DNA from 4 places in the Rhodococcoides fascians A25f genome. Region 1 is predicted to be linked to each of the others. Evidence: riboswitches for the same ligand, from Rfam matches in the RefSeq annotation. Region 1 holds a riboswitch; each other region holds the start of a gene.
What was found. A riboswitch is a leader RNA that binds a small molecule or an ion and turns the genes downstream of it on or off. The one in region 1 is predicted to bind S-adenosylmethionine.
Positions count from the first base shown of each region.

Region 2: it holds a riboswitch for S-adenosylmethionine, as region 1 does, so the genes downstream of both, BH93_RS05375 (amino acid ABC transporter permease) here and BH93_RS04750 (aminotransferase class V-fold PLP-dependent enzyme) in region 1, are expected to answer to the same signal.
Region 3: it holds a riboswitch for S-adenosylmethionine, as region 1 does, so the genes downstream of both, BH93_RS17405 (bifunctional o-acetylhomoserine/o-acetylserine sulfhydrylase) here and BH93_RS04750 (aminotransferase class V-fold PLP-dependent enzyme) in region 1, are expected to answer to the same signal.
Region 4: it holds a riboswitch for S-adenosylmethionine, as region 1 does, so the genes downstream of both, BH93_RS05430 (ABC transporter substrate-binding protein) here and BH93_RS04750 (aminotransferase class V-fold PLP-dependent enzyme) in region 1, are expected to answer to the same signal.

Region 1 covers NZ_CP049744.1:1,009,765-1,012,719, forward strand. Annotated here, with positions in the region: gene BH93_RS04745 (Pls/PosA family non-ribosomal peptide synthetase) at 1-858, opposite strand, end outside; SAM riboswitch class IV at 1,055-1,170, shown strand; gene BH93_RS04750 (aminotransferase class V-fold PLP-dependent enzyme) at 1,224-2,555, shown strand; gene BH93_RS28110 (hypothetical protein) at 2,565-2,693, shown strand; gene BH93_RS04755 (hypothetical protein) at 2,711-2,955, shown strand, end outside.
Region 2 covers NZ_CP049744.1:1,129,701-1,132,655, reverse strand. Annotated here, with positions in the region: gene BH93_RS05385 (transporter substrate-binding domain-containing protein) at 1-2, opposite strand, end outside; gene BH93_RS05380 (amino acid ABC transporter ATP-binding protein) at 37-828, opposite strand; gene BH93_RS05375 (amino acid ABC transporter permease) at 825-1,718, opposite strand; SAM riboswitch class I at 1,906-2,003, opposite strand; gene BH93_RS05370 (LLM class flavin-dependent oxidoreductase) at 2,087-2,955, opposite strand, start outside.
Region 3 covers NZ_CP049744.1:3,693,652-3,696,606, reverse strand. Annotated here, with positions in the region: gene BH93_RS17405 (bifunctional o-acetylhomoserine/o-acetylserine sulfhydrylase) at 1-1,188, opposite strand, end outside; SAM riboswitch class IV at 1,360-1,483, opposite strand; gene BH93_RS17400 (MFS transporter) at 1,835-2,955, shown strand, end outside.
Region 4 covers NZ_CP049744.1:1,140,297-1,143,251, forward strand. Annotated here, with positions in the region: gene BH93_RS05420 (hypothetical protein) at 1-146, shown strand, start outside; gene BH93_RS05425 (phosphotransferase) at 236-1,036, opposite strand; SAM riboswitch class I at 1,140-1,233, shown strand; gene BH93_RS05430 (ABC transporter substrate-binding protein) at 1,454-2,955, shown strand, end outside.

The DNA of each region.
Region 1 (2,955 bases):
GAAGATGAGCAGCCGCACCGCCTCCAGTGCGACCGCGGGCCACAGCGACGCGAGGGTCGGCACCGTCGAGACGACACTGATGTCGCGGGAGACGAGCCACGGACCGAGATCGAAGCCGGACCGCACCAGCGAACGCGGCGCGGGCACAAGGCACGCACCGTGTCGCCACGCCAACCACATCTCCTCGCACGACGCGTCGAACGCCACCGACAGGCCGGCGAGCACGCGGTCGCCGGGGCCCAGTGGATCCTTCTGCAGGAACATGCGCGCTTCGGCGTCGACGAACGCCGCCGCGTTGCGATGACTGACCGCAACGCCCTTGGGTGTGCCGGTGGAACCCGAGGTGAAGATGACCCACGCATCGTCCTCGGGAGTGGGTGGCACAGCGCTGTGTTCGGGTTCGTCCTGGGGGATGTCCTGCTTGGGGGCAGTACCGGCCGCGATACCGCCTGCGGTGACGATGGCCGTCACCTTGGCCTCCCCGAAGACCAGCTCGGCGCGCTCTTCGGGGTCGTCCGCGTCGACCGGAACGTAGGCAGCACCGGCCGCGAGGATGGACAGAATGGCCACGTAGAGCGAAAAGGAACCCGACGGCATGCGGATGCCGACGCGATCGCCGCGCCGGACGCCGGCATCGGCGAGCCACTTGGCACCCTCGGCGATGTCGTCCAACAATTCGGAGTAGCTGACCGACACGGCACCGTCGTCGATGGCGGGGGCGTCGGGAAAACGATGGGCGGTGTCGCGGAGAACGTCGATGAGCGTCCGGGCGGGAGGAGCGAGAGACGAGCGAAGAAACGCCGCCGGTGCAGGCGCGATGTCCGCGCTCGAACCCGGCAGATCGTTCTCTTGATGCACAGACAACCGGGCGTCCTTATCGATTCGTTGGCAAGTGACTCTGTGGTGCTGGTGAGCAGCAGCGCCGTTGGTTATCTCACGTTCTGTTTGCCAGCAGGTGAACGAGCGCGCGTTCCCACCGCGGAAATCCTACTGCTGCACACGTGTGAGTCCCGGGTTGACAAAACCGCAGCGGGTTTGCAAAGGTTCTGTCCACGGTCACGAGTACCAGCATCAAGCCCCGGCTAGCTGGTCGGCAACCCTCCTCCGCGGTGGGGTGCTCCGGGTGACGACCAGGCTGTTGCCGGAAAACCGGCGCGGCAAGCGCGGACTCGTTCACGAACTCTTCGGTTGCGGGTCCCTCGAACGTGAGGGCTTGATCTGTCATGACATCTGTACTTTCCCGCCCCTGTGCTCCTTTTGCCCCTGTTTCGGGCACGGATCTGCAGGTACCCCTGGTGCAGGGTGGCACGTGCACCTACGCCAACTTCGACTACGCGGCCAGCGCGCCGGCCCTGGCGGCAGTGACCGATCGGATCGCCGAACTGCTGCCGTTCTACTCGAGCGTGCATCGAGGTGCCGGCTACGCCTCGCGCGTCTCGACGGCTGCCTACGAGAAGGCTCGGGTGACCGTCGCCGATTTTGTTGGTGCGCAGAAGGATTCGGTGGTGGTTTTCACGCGGAACACCACCGACTCGCTCAATCTGCTGGCCGCGTGTGTGCCGGGCGACACCGTGGTGCTCGATATCGAGCACCACGCGAACCTGCTTCCGTGGCGTGATCGCCGCGTCGTGGTGGCCGCGTCGACACTTGCCGAGACCATCGACCGTCTCGACGCCGAGCTGGCCGTGAAACCTGCTGCACTGCTGGCGATCACGGGTGCATCGAACGTCACCGGCGAGGTTCTTCCCATTGCGGAACTCGCAGCTCTGGCACATCGGCACGGCGCGCGGATCGCGGTGGACGGAGCTCAGCTGGTTCCGCATCGCCGCATCGACATCGCTGCCCTCGGCGTGGACTACCTCGCCTTCTCCGGGCACAAGCTGTACGCACCGTTCGGTGCGGGAGTGCTTGTGGGCGCGCGTGATTGGCTCGACGCCGGTGAGCCTCACCTGGCCGGTGGCGGCGCGGTACGCAGCGTGAGCATCGACCACACGGAGTGGGCCCCAGCACCTCAGCGGCACGAGGCAGGCACTCCCAACGTGCTCGGAGTTGCCGCACTGGCTGCAGCCTGTGAGGCCATCGCGGGATTCGACGACGCCGAGCTGCAGGCACACGAGCACGAATTGTCGTCCCGACTGCGGGCCGGCCTGGCGGATCTGGAGGGCGTCGAACTACTGCAGGTGTGGGCCGACGCGCCCGACACCGTCGGCATCGTCACCTTCACGGTGGCCGGACGCGACCCGGGTGAGGTGGCTGCGTATCTCTCGGCCGAGCACGGCATCGGCGTGCGGGACGGAAAGTTCTGCGCGCATCCACTGCTCCGCCGGCTGGGCCATGCAGACGGCGCGGTTCGAGCCAGCATCGGCCTCGGCAGTTCCTCGGCCGATGTCGACCGGCTCGTCGACGCACTCGCCGCCCTGGTGGAGTCCGGGCCGGACTGGCACTACGAAGAGGACGGCGGCTGGTGGAACCCCGTGCCGGACCCTCGACCCTTTCCGGGCCTGGTCGACGGGGCCGCCGGGGTTGGATCCCCGTGCACCCCCTCGGACGGTTAGCATGGCGTCATGACCGTGAGTGTCGCGTGGCTGGGCAACCGCCACTGGTGCAACAGATACGTGGATCTGTGCCGCACTGCGTCCGGCTCGTGTTCGATTTCGGCTCCGCTCCGACCGAATGCGTTCTCCGACTTCTAGAATCAGGACCACCACTCATGTCGCACAACCACACTCGCGTCGCTGTCGAATTCGATGCGATCTGGTCCGAACTGACCGTGGCTCCGGACGCGGACATCGTCCGAATCCAGGCCTCCGACCTGCGGGAAGCGCAGCAGCAACGCGCGCGGCTACGCGCCGAAACCGTCGAGCGCGGCGAGTCGGCCGACGGTACAGCTGTGTTCCTCGACCTCGAGATCCACATCGCGGCCGATGCTCGGACGGCTCGTCGCGAGTTCGCCGG
Region 2 (2,955 bases), 120 kb from region 1:
ATGAGTGTTGTCCGTCTTTCGCTGAAGTGAGGTGGTCTACAGAACGTGAGAGAGGAAAGATTTGGTCCGCTCGTACTGCGGGGAGTCGAGAAGCGCTGCAGGAGTGCCCTGTTCGACGATGACGCCGGCGTCCATGAACACGATGGTGTCGGCGATGTCGCGTGCGAAGGCGACTTCGTGCGTGACGATCACCAGCGTGGCACCACCGCGGGCAAGTCCGCGGATGACTTCCAGTACCTCGCCGACGAGCTCCGGATCGAGAGCCGAGGTGGGCTCGTCGAACAGAATTACTTTGGGACGCAACGCCAGTGCTCGCGCGATGGCAACTCGCTGCTGCTGGCCCCCGGAAAGCCGACGCGGGTAGTCGTGCGCTTTCGCGCCGACACCCACCCGCTCGAGCAGCGCGAGCGCCTCGGGCTCGACGTCGACGCGCTTACGCTTCTGCGCCGAGATGGGAGCCTCGACGACGTTCTCGAGCACGGTCAGGTGCGGAAACAGATTGAAGTTCTGGAACACGAACCCGATCTGCGAACGCTGACGCAGAATCTCACGGTTGCTCAGCTCGTGCAGCTTGGCACCCTTGCGTTCGTAGCCGACCAGATCGCCGTCTACCCGGACAGTCCCCTGGTCGACTTTCTCGAGGTGGTTGATGATGCGCAGCAGGGTCGATTTACCGGATCCGGACGGGCCGATGACTGCGGTGACCTCCCCGGGCCGGACGACGAGGTCGACGCCTTTGAGCACTTCGAGGGAACCGTAGGACTTGTGTACGCCGCGCACCTCGACGGCATAGGTCTTCGCGGTCGTCGTGGCATCGAGTGTGGTCATCGTGTCGCTCCTCGCGGGGCGAGAGTGATCTCGGCCAACTTCGTTCGCAGCTTCTGGATCGGCGTCAGCTCGACGGTGCGGACAGCTCCCTTGGCGTAGTGCCGCTCCACGTAGTACTGCACCACCGACAGAATCGAGGTGAGAATGATGTACCAGACGGTGGCCACCATCAGCAGCGGTACCACTCGGCCGCTTCGTCCGTAGATGACTTGAACCTGGTAGAACAGCTCGGCGATGGCCATGACGGAGACGATCGAGGTGCCCTTGAACAGGCTGATCACCTCGTTGGCCGCGTTGGGGAGAATGCCTCGCATCGCCTGCGGAAGAATGATCTTGAAGAACTCTCGCCTTTTCGGAATACCCAGTGCTGCAGACGCTTCCAGCTGTCCCTGATCTACGGAGATGATACCGGCGCGGACGATCTCAGCGGAATATGCAGCCTGATGGAGAGCGAGTCCGACGATCGCAGCCGTCGACCCGCTGATGACGTTGTTGACGTCGAACTCGAAGAAGCTGGGTCCGAACGGAATTCCCACCGACAGGGTTTGGTAGAGATACGCGATGTTGAACCAGAACAGCAGCTGCACGATCAGAGGAATGGATCGGAACGCCCAGATGTAGAACCATGCAATCACCTGTAGGACAGGATTGTTCGACAATCGCGCGACCGCCAAGGCGATGCCGAGCGCGAAGCCGATCAGGGTGCCCCAGAACGTGAGCTGGATGGTGAGCCACAGGGCCGAGAGCACCGATTGCGCGGTGAAGTACTGGGCGAACGTGCCCCAGTCCCAACCCGGATTGGTGGCGAAGCCGTGCAGGAACTGGGCAACCACGACCAGGGTGGCGATGCTGATCACCCAACGCCACGGATGCCATTTCCTGGCCAGCACGAGTTGCTCGTCGGGGACCTGTGCGTCGTCACCGGGGTTCGAGGCCGCAGGTCGAGCTTGTAGTTGAGTCACCGGAACCGCCGGGCCGGATGGGCAGCGATCATCGCTGTGTGCCTTTCGAGGAATTCGAGCTGTGAGTACGCGAATCGTCAAGCGTGCGTACAGGTACAGATGCTCATCAGCAGTGCCTCCATCGGTCCTGGCGGTAGCACCCACACCTTCGGCGAGGAAGGGGGTTGCTGCGACGTCATCGAGCCAAGGTCTCTCGGTCGCTCTGGATGGTGACAGGAATGTATAGAACGTGGGATTGAAAAGTCAAGTGCGAGTGTCACTTCGGGTTGAAATCACGATGATTTCAACCCTTGCCGTCAGAGCGATCGGCCGAATGCTCCCCGAAAGCGGGCGGCGGGATGCGCGTCGGGCAGGCGATCGACACCGGTCAGCTTGCGCCTGACGGTGCCGGTCTCGTATTCACGCTTGGCCAACCCCCGCTGCTGCAGGACCGGCAGTACGTGTTCCACGAACTCGACGTAGCTTCCGGGAAGGGTGGAGTTGATGACGTTGATCCCGTCGACACCGGCGTCGCGCCACTGTTCGAGACGATCGGCGATGGACTCGGGCGTTCCCACCACCCGGCCGCTCCGAGTCCGCATGTGCGCGAGATCGCGAACGGTGGGTTCTCTGTCGGTGATCGCTTCGCGAAGCCACGCCAACGTGCTCTGCGACCCCTCCCCCTGCACTTCGCCGATCGGGGTGTCCAGATCGTAGAAGCCGAGATCGATGCCGATTCCGCCGGCGGCATGCGCGATCATCGCCTCGTCGTCGACGAACTCGTCCAGCTCCGCTTCCTTCCGCCGCGCCTCGTCATCGGTGCTCCCGATGACGAATGACAGCCCCTGGTAGAACTCGAGATCGTGTGCCGCTCTGCCATTGTCGACCACCAGCCGCCGTGTGTCGGCAATCAGCGCCTGGGCGGCCTCGGGTGACGGGGACGCGATGAACTGCGCTTCGGCATTTCGGGCCGCGAAGCGTCGACCCGTCGGCGAGGAACCTGCCTGAAACAGCACCGGCGTGCGCTGCGGCGACGGCGCAGACAGATGCGGCCCTTCGACGCGGTAGCGCTTGCCCACGTGATCGATCGTGTGCACTTTGGAGAAGTCCGCGTGCACCCCGGTCTCCTTGTCCTGCACCAGAGCTCCGTCGTCCCAGGAACCTTCCCATAGCTTGTAGACCACCT
Region 3 (2,955 bases), 2.7 Mb from region 1:
TGAGCGCACGTCTCCGATGTTAGCGACGTGACTGTGCAGTGTGAGCGCGTTGACGAACTTCTTGCCCGCGTCCACTCCGCCCTTCAACTCGAATGCGACGATCGCACCCTGCCCCTTGGGCAACAACTCCTGGCCGCGTCGGTACCACGGCGACGATTCGAGTCCGGCGTAGTTGATCGAGACGACGTCGTCGCGGCCGGCGAGGAACTCGGCCACCTTCTGTGCGTTCGCCACGTGCCGCTCGATTCGGAGGCTCAACGTCTCGATACCTTGGCTGATGAGGAAGGCGTTGAACGGGGAGACCGCCGCACCGATGTCACGCAGCAACTGCACGCGTGCCTTCAATGCGAATGCAGGCGCGCCGAGATCTGCGAAGACCACACCGTGGTAGCTCGGGTCCGCGGTGGTGAAGTTGGGGTGACGGCCCTGCGTCCAATCGAAGGTGCCACCGTCGACGATGACGCCCGCGATCGCCGTGCCGTGCCCGCCCAGGTACTTGGTCGCCGAATGCACGACGATGTCGGCACCGTGCTTCAACGGCTGTAGCAGGTACGGCGTCGCCACCGTGTTGTCCACGATCAACGGGATGCCGTTCTCGTGGGCCACCGCCGAGATGCCGGGGATATCGAGAATGTCGTTCTTCGGGTTGGAGATCGACTCGCCGTAGAAGGCCTTGGTCGACGGCGTGATCGCGGCTCGCCACTGCTCGAGATCATCGGGATCGTCGACGAACGAGACGGTGATGCCCAGCTTGGGGAGCGTGTAGTGGAAGAGGTTGTACGTGCCGCCGTACAGCCGCGGGCTCGAGACGATGTGGTCGCCTGCCTCCGCGAGATTGAGAATCGCGAACGTCTCGGCCGCCTGACCCGACGCGAGCAACAGCGCCGCGACGCCACCCTCGAGAGCGGCGATGCGCTGCTCCACGACGTCCTGGGTGGGGTTGATGATGCGGGTGTAGATGTTGCCCGGCTCTGCGAGTCCGAACAATGCGGCCGCGTGATCGGTGTTGTCGAACGTGTACGAGGTGGTCTGGTAGATCGGCAATGCACGGGCGTTGGTAGCGCCGTCCGGGGTCTGACCCGAGTGGATCTGCTTGGTCTCGAAACTCCAGTTGGCCGCCGGGTCGGTGAACGGATCCTCGGTGGGTGCTCCGGTGGCGTCGACGATGTCGGGGGTCGAATCGGTCATGGCTGGTGATACTCCGTTTTCTGAAACGAGTCTGTCTAAGACGAATCGAATGTCGAATGATGCTCGAGAAGTCGAGCGTTACGGGGCGTATCGGTACAGCAACACATGCGAGAACCTCCTGACAGGCCTCGGCCCCAGGAGGCCGAAGATTCAGTGGGTCCGCTGCCTGCGGACCCGCGCTTGTCGATTCGGCACTCGGCGTGCCGGATCGGCCCGGTCGTTCACCCGGGGCACCCCACCGCGGTTGGAGGGTTGCCGGCCAGCAAGCCGGGGCTCGATGCTGGCACTCATGACCTGGCGAAGATCTTAGCGGGTGCGGACGTGTCACAGGAACAAGGGCTCGGTGCGGCGGCCGGTGGAACTCGAGCAGATGCTCGGGTGAGGACAATCACCGCGCTGCGACTCGAAAACAGGTTGCCCGAGGGAAGACAATGGTCGGGTTGGCTGTTCTCTTACTCGGTTGCGCTCTGCTGAATCGATTCGGCCGGCCACCGTTCTTGTTGCTCCATTCCACGATCGAAACGAAGGTAGTACCGCTGTGACTGTCACCGATTCCGCTCTTTCCCGAGTCAGCGCTGTGCGCGGCAAGGTCTCGAGTGGTCTGAGCGTCAGTCATCGACCGCACTCGACCCGTCGCAGGCTCGCCATGTTGGCCCTGTCCATCGGCGGCTTCGGCATCGGCACCACGGAATTCGCGTCGATGGGCTTGCTGCCGGACATCGCCACCACGATGGGGATCTCCGAGCCCTCCGCGGGCCACATGATCTCTGCCTACGCGCTCGGCGTCGTGGTCGGTGCGCCCACCATCGCTGCCCTGGCTGCGCGCGTTCCCCGGCGGATGTTGCTGCTGGTGTTGATGGTCGCCTTCACTCTGGGCAACCTCGGAACGGTATTCGCACCCAGTTTCAACGAGCTCGTCGCCTCGCGATTCGTCGCGGGCCTGCCGCACGGTGCGTACTTCGGAGTGGCCGCGCTGGTGGCTGCCCACCTCGCCGAACCAGGTAAACGAGCCAAAGCCGTCGCGATGGTGATGATGGGTCTCTCGGTCGCCAACGTCGTCGGCGTACCGGTGGCAACCTGGATCGGGCAGGCGCTGGGTTGGCGCAGCGCGTTCGCTCTCGTGGCGGTCATCGGTGCCCTCACCGTCGCCGCGCTCGCTGTGTGGATGCCGCGACTCGACGCCATGCCGACCACCAGCCCCATCACCGAGCTCGGTGCACTGCGTCGCAGCCAGGTGTGGATGACCCTGTTCGTGGGCATCGTCGGATTCGGTGGCATGTTCGCGGTGTACACCTACATCGCGTCGACGTTGACCGATGTCGCCGGTCTCGCTCGCGCGCTCGTTCCGGTCGCCCTGATGATCTATGGACTCGGAATGGTCGCCGGCAACTACGCCGGTGGCTGGCTGGCAGACCGGTACCAGCTCAAGGGCACCTTCGTCGGGCTGGCCGCAACTGCAGTGTTCCTGGCGCTGTTCGTGGCAGCGGCACACAATCCGATCACTGCTCTGCTTCTGGTGTTTCTGATCGGCGCATCCGGCTCCTCGGTGGTTCCCGGTCTGCAGACGAGGTTGATGGACGTGGCCGAGGACGCCCAGACGCTGGCCGCATCGCTGAACCACGCCGCATTCAACCTGGCCAATGCCATCGGTGCGGCAGTCGGTGGCGCCGTGATCGCCGCCGGCTTCGGCTACACGGCACCCGCCGCTGTCGGCTCCGGCCTGGCGGTGGCCGGTCTCGGTGTGCTGGCCACCGCCAAGTGGATGGA
Region 4 (2,955 bases), 130 kb from region 1:
ACGTGCTGGATCGGTTTGCCTCGGCCGGCGAAACGGTTGGGTACTGGGTGCATCGTGTGAACGCTCGGGTATCGAATATTGCTGAGCAGCAGCCTGATTCGGTCTCAATTGCCGACGAGAACTCTGAGCTGACAGTGGCCGTCTGACTAGTGGGGATAGTCCCATGGTTGCTTGATTTCTCGAGTGAATGTCGACTGCGATAGGGACGAAATGCCCTCCGCAGGAGATCGATCGCTCAGTCCGAGAGTGATGCTGTGCCGTCGTAACCTGCGACAGCTTTCTTCGCGGAGCAGACGGCTTCGGCAATGTTGTTTCGGTTCTGATCGATGAACAGTTGATCTCGCGTATAGAGGGCACCATGCGCGTGCGCGAGCCCTCCGCTGGTTGCGTTCTTCATTGCCGCGAGTCTGGCGATGACGATGTCTGGGAGTTCGGCAGTCCGAGGGTCGGGATAGATCGTGAAGATTCGGCGCAGCCTGTCCCATCGATCGGTGTCCGGGGACCATCCTCCGTCGGAGAAGTTGTCGGCACTGCAGAGTGGCGCGAATCGATAGGCGAAGTAGGCCAGGTCGTCGATGCGACGGCCCGGTCCAGCTTCGTCGAAATCGATCAACGCGACGGCTGTGGATCCCTCGAAGACGAAGTTGTACGGAGCTGCATCCCAGTGGCAGATCACCTCGGGGTCGACGCCGTCGGGTAGGTGTCGCGCATGGCCGTCGGGCAACTGCACACCGATGGTGAGGTCGTGTAATCGACGTAAGATCCGGACAGCGCTCTCCAGAGCTTCGACGCTGCGAATGGCGGCCGGCATCGGGTAGTTCCCGGCAGTCCCATGTCGATACGTGAGTATTTCTCGACCCTGGCCATCCACCCCCAGAAATCGCGGAGCGTAGGGATAGCCCTTGCGCTCCAACTCCTTTAGGAGACTGTGTACGGCAGACGAGTGGTCTCCCGTTACTCGACGCACCGTCTCGGCGACCCGATGAACGACGGTGCTGTTGCCTCCCGACAACGGCATTTCCGTCTCGTACTTCATGCTTCTACGTTCTCATGTCGATGTAGGAGTGCAGGCGGGAAACCGCCCCGATCTTCACCCAAGTTGGCAACTGCGCGGACCCTCTCGTAGTATCGAACACGTAGGACCATCCAGAGCGACCGAGAGACCTGGCTCTATGACGTCGCAGCAACCCCCCGCTTGTCGGGTGAGGGTGCTACCGCCGGGACCGATGGAGGAAACGCACGTGAATACCCGAGTAGCTGCAGGCTTCGTCACCGGTTGTCGCCGGCTCCATCTCGATTTGTGCCGTCTGAACGGTTCGACCTGTCTTAGCTGACATTTCGGCACCGTACTTTTCGACACCACACCTCATCATCTGCACGTACTCCTTCCTGGGCACACGTGGCTCGGACGCCGGAGTTCTCGTGCGATCGACCAGATACCGGAGACACCCACGTGTCCACTCGCCCTGTTCTTCTGGTGGCCGGAGTAATCGCCGCCACCGCCACACTGCTCGCCGGGTGCGCAGGTAGCGCCAACACCTCGGCCGCCGACGCGGGCCCACCGCAGTCCGGAGGGACGCTGCGTTACGGACTGTCCGGGGCTCCTACCTGCTCCGACCCGGCTCAGGCGGGTACGAATCAAACCATCTACGTCACCCGGCAGGTGGTCGATTCGCTTACCGACCAGAACCCTGAAACCGGAGAAGTCGAGCCATGGTTGGCCGAGAGTTGGGAGGTCGGTGCCGACGCGAAGTCCTTCACCTTCCAGCTGAAGGACGGTGTGACGTTCAGTGACGGCACCCCGCTCGACGCCACCGCCGTGAAGGACAATTTCGACGCCATCACCGGCACCCTCGGTGCTGCCAAGGCTCCGCTTGCTGCCAGTTACCTGACCGGATATCAAGGTGCCACTGTCGTTGACCCCCTCACCATTCGCATCGACTTCTCGGCACCCAATGCGCAGTTCCTGCAGGCGAGTTCGACGCCTCAACTCGGAATTCAATCCATCGCGACCTCGGCGCAGTCGGCTGAGTCGCGGTGCTTGGGTACCAACGTCGGATCGGGACCGTTCACCTACGCGGACTATCAACAGGACCGTTCCGTCACTCTGGCCAAGCGAAGCGGATACAACTGGGGCTCTGCGGTATTCGGTCACGAGGGCGAGGCCTACCTGGACCGCATCGAGTTCACCATCGTGCCCGAATCGGGTGTCCGTACCGGAAGCCTGTCCTCCGACCAGCTCGACGCCGTCAGCGATGCACTACCGCAGGACGCTCCACAGATCGAGGCGACCGGTGGCCGGATCCTGACGGCATCCAATCCGGGCGTTCCGTTCGGCATTCAGCCCAACGTCACTCGCGGTGCGCTACAGGACCCCGCCGTCCGGACGGCCTTGGTGCCGGCGATCAACCGTCAGGAACTCGTCGATACGGTCTTGGGACCGGACTTCCGAACGGCGACAAGCACGTTGGCCAGCGCCACGCCGGGGTACGTCGAACTCGCCGATGTCACCTACGATCCCGAGAAGGCGAAGTCGCTGCTCGACGCGGCTGGATGGGTTCCCGGTGGGGACGGCATCCGTGAAAAGGACGGGCAGAGGCTGAGTTTCAAGGTCATGTATTCAGCGGTGTTTGCCGGCAACCAGGCGATTCTGGAGCTGACCCAGCAGCAATTGCGCGCGGTGGGTGTCGACCTACAGCTCGAGCTGGTCTCCACTTCGGAGGCGACGGCACGGCAAGGCACAAAGGACTACGACGCGACGTACTACAACAGCACCCGCGCCGACGGTGACATTCTGCGCACCTCGTTTGCCGTGGACGGTCGGAACTTGAACGCGCGCGGCCCGATTCCGGATTTGGATGCATTGTTGACGGAGCAGCTCTCGACCACCGACGTGGGGGCCCGCAACGAGATCCTCGCAACCGCGCAGCAGCAGGTGCTCGACAACGGATTGTG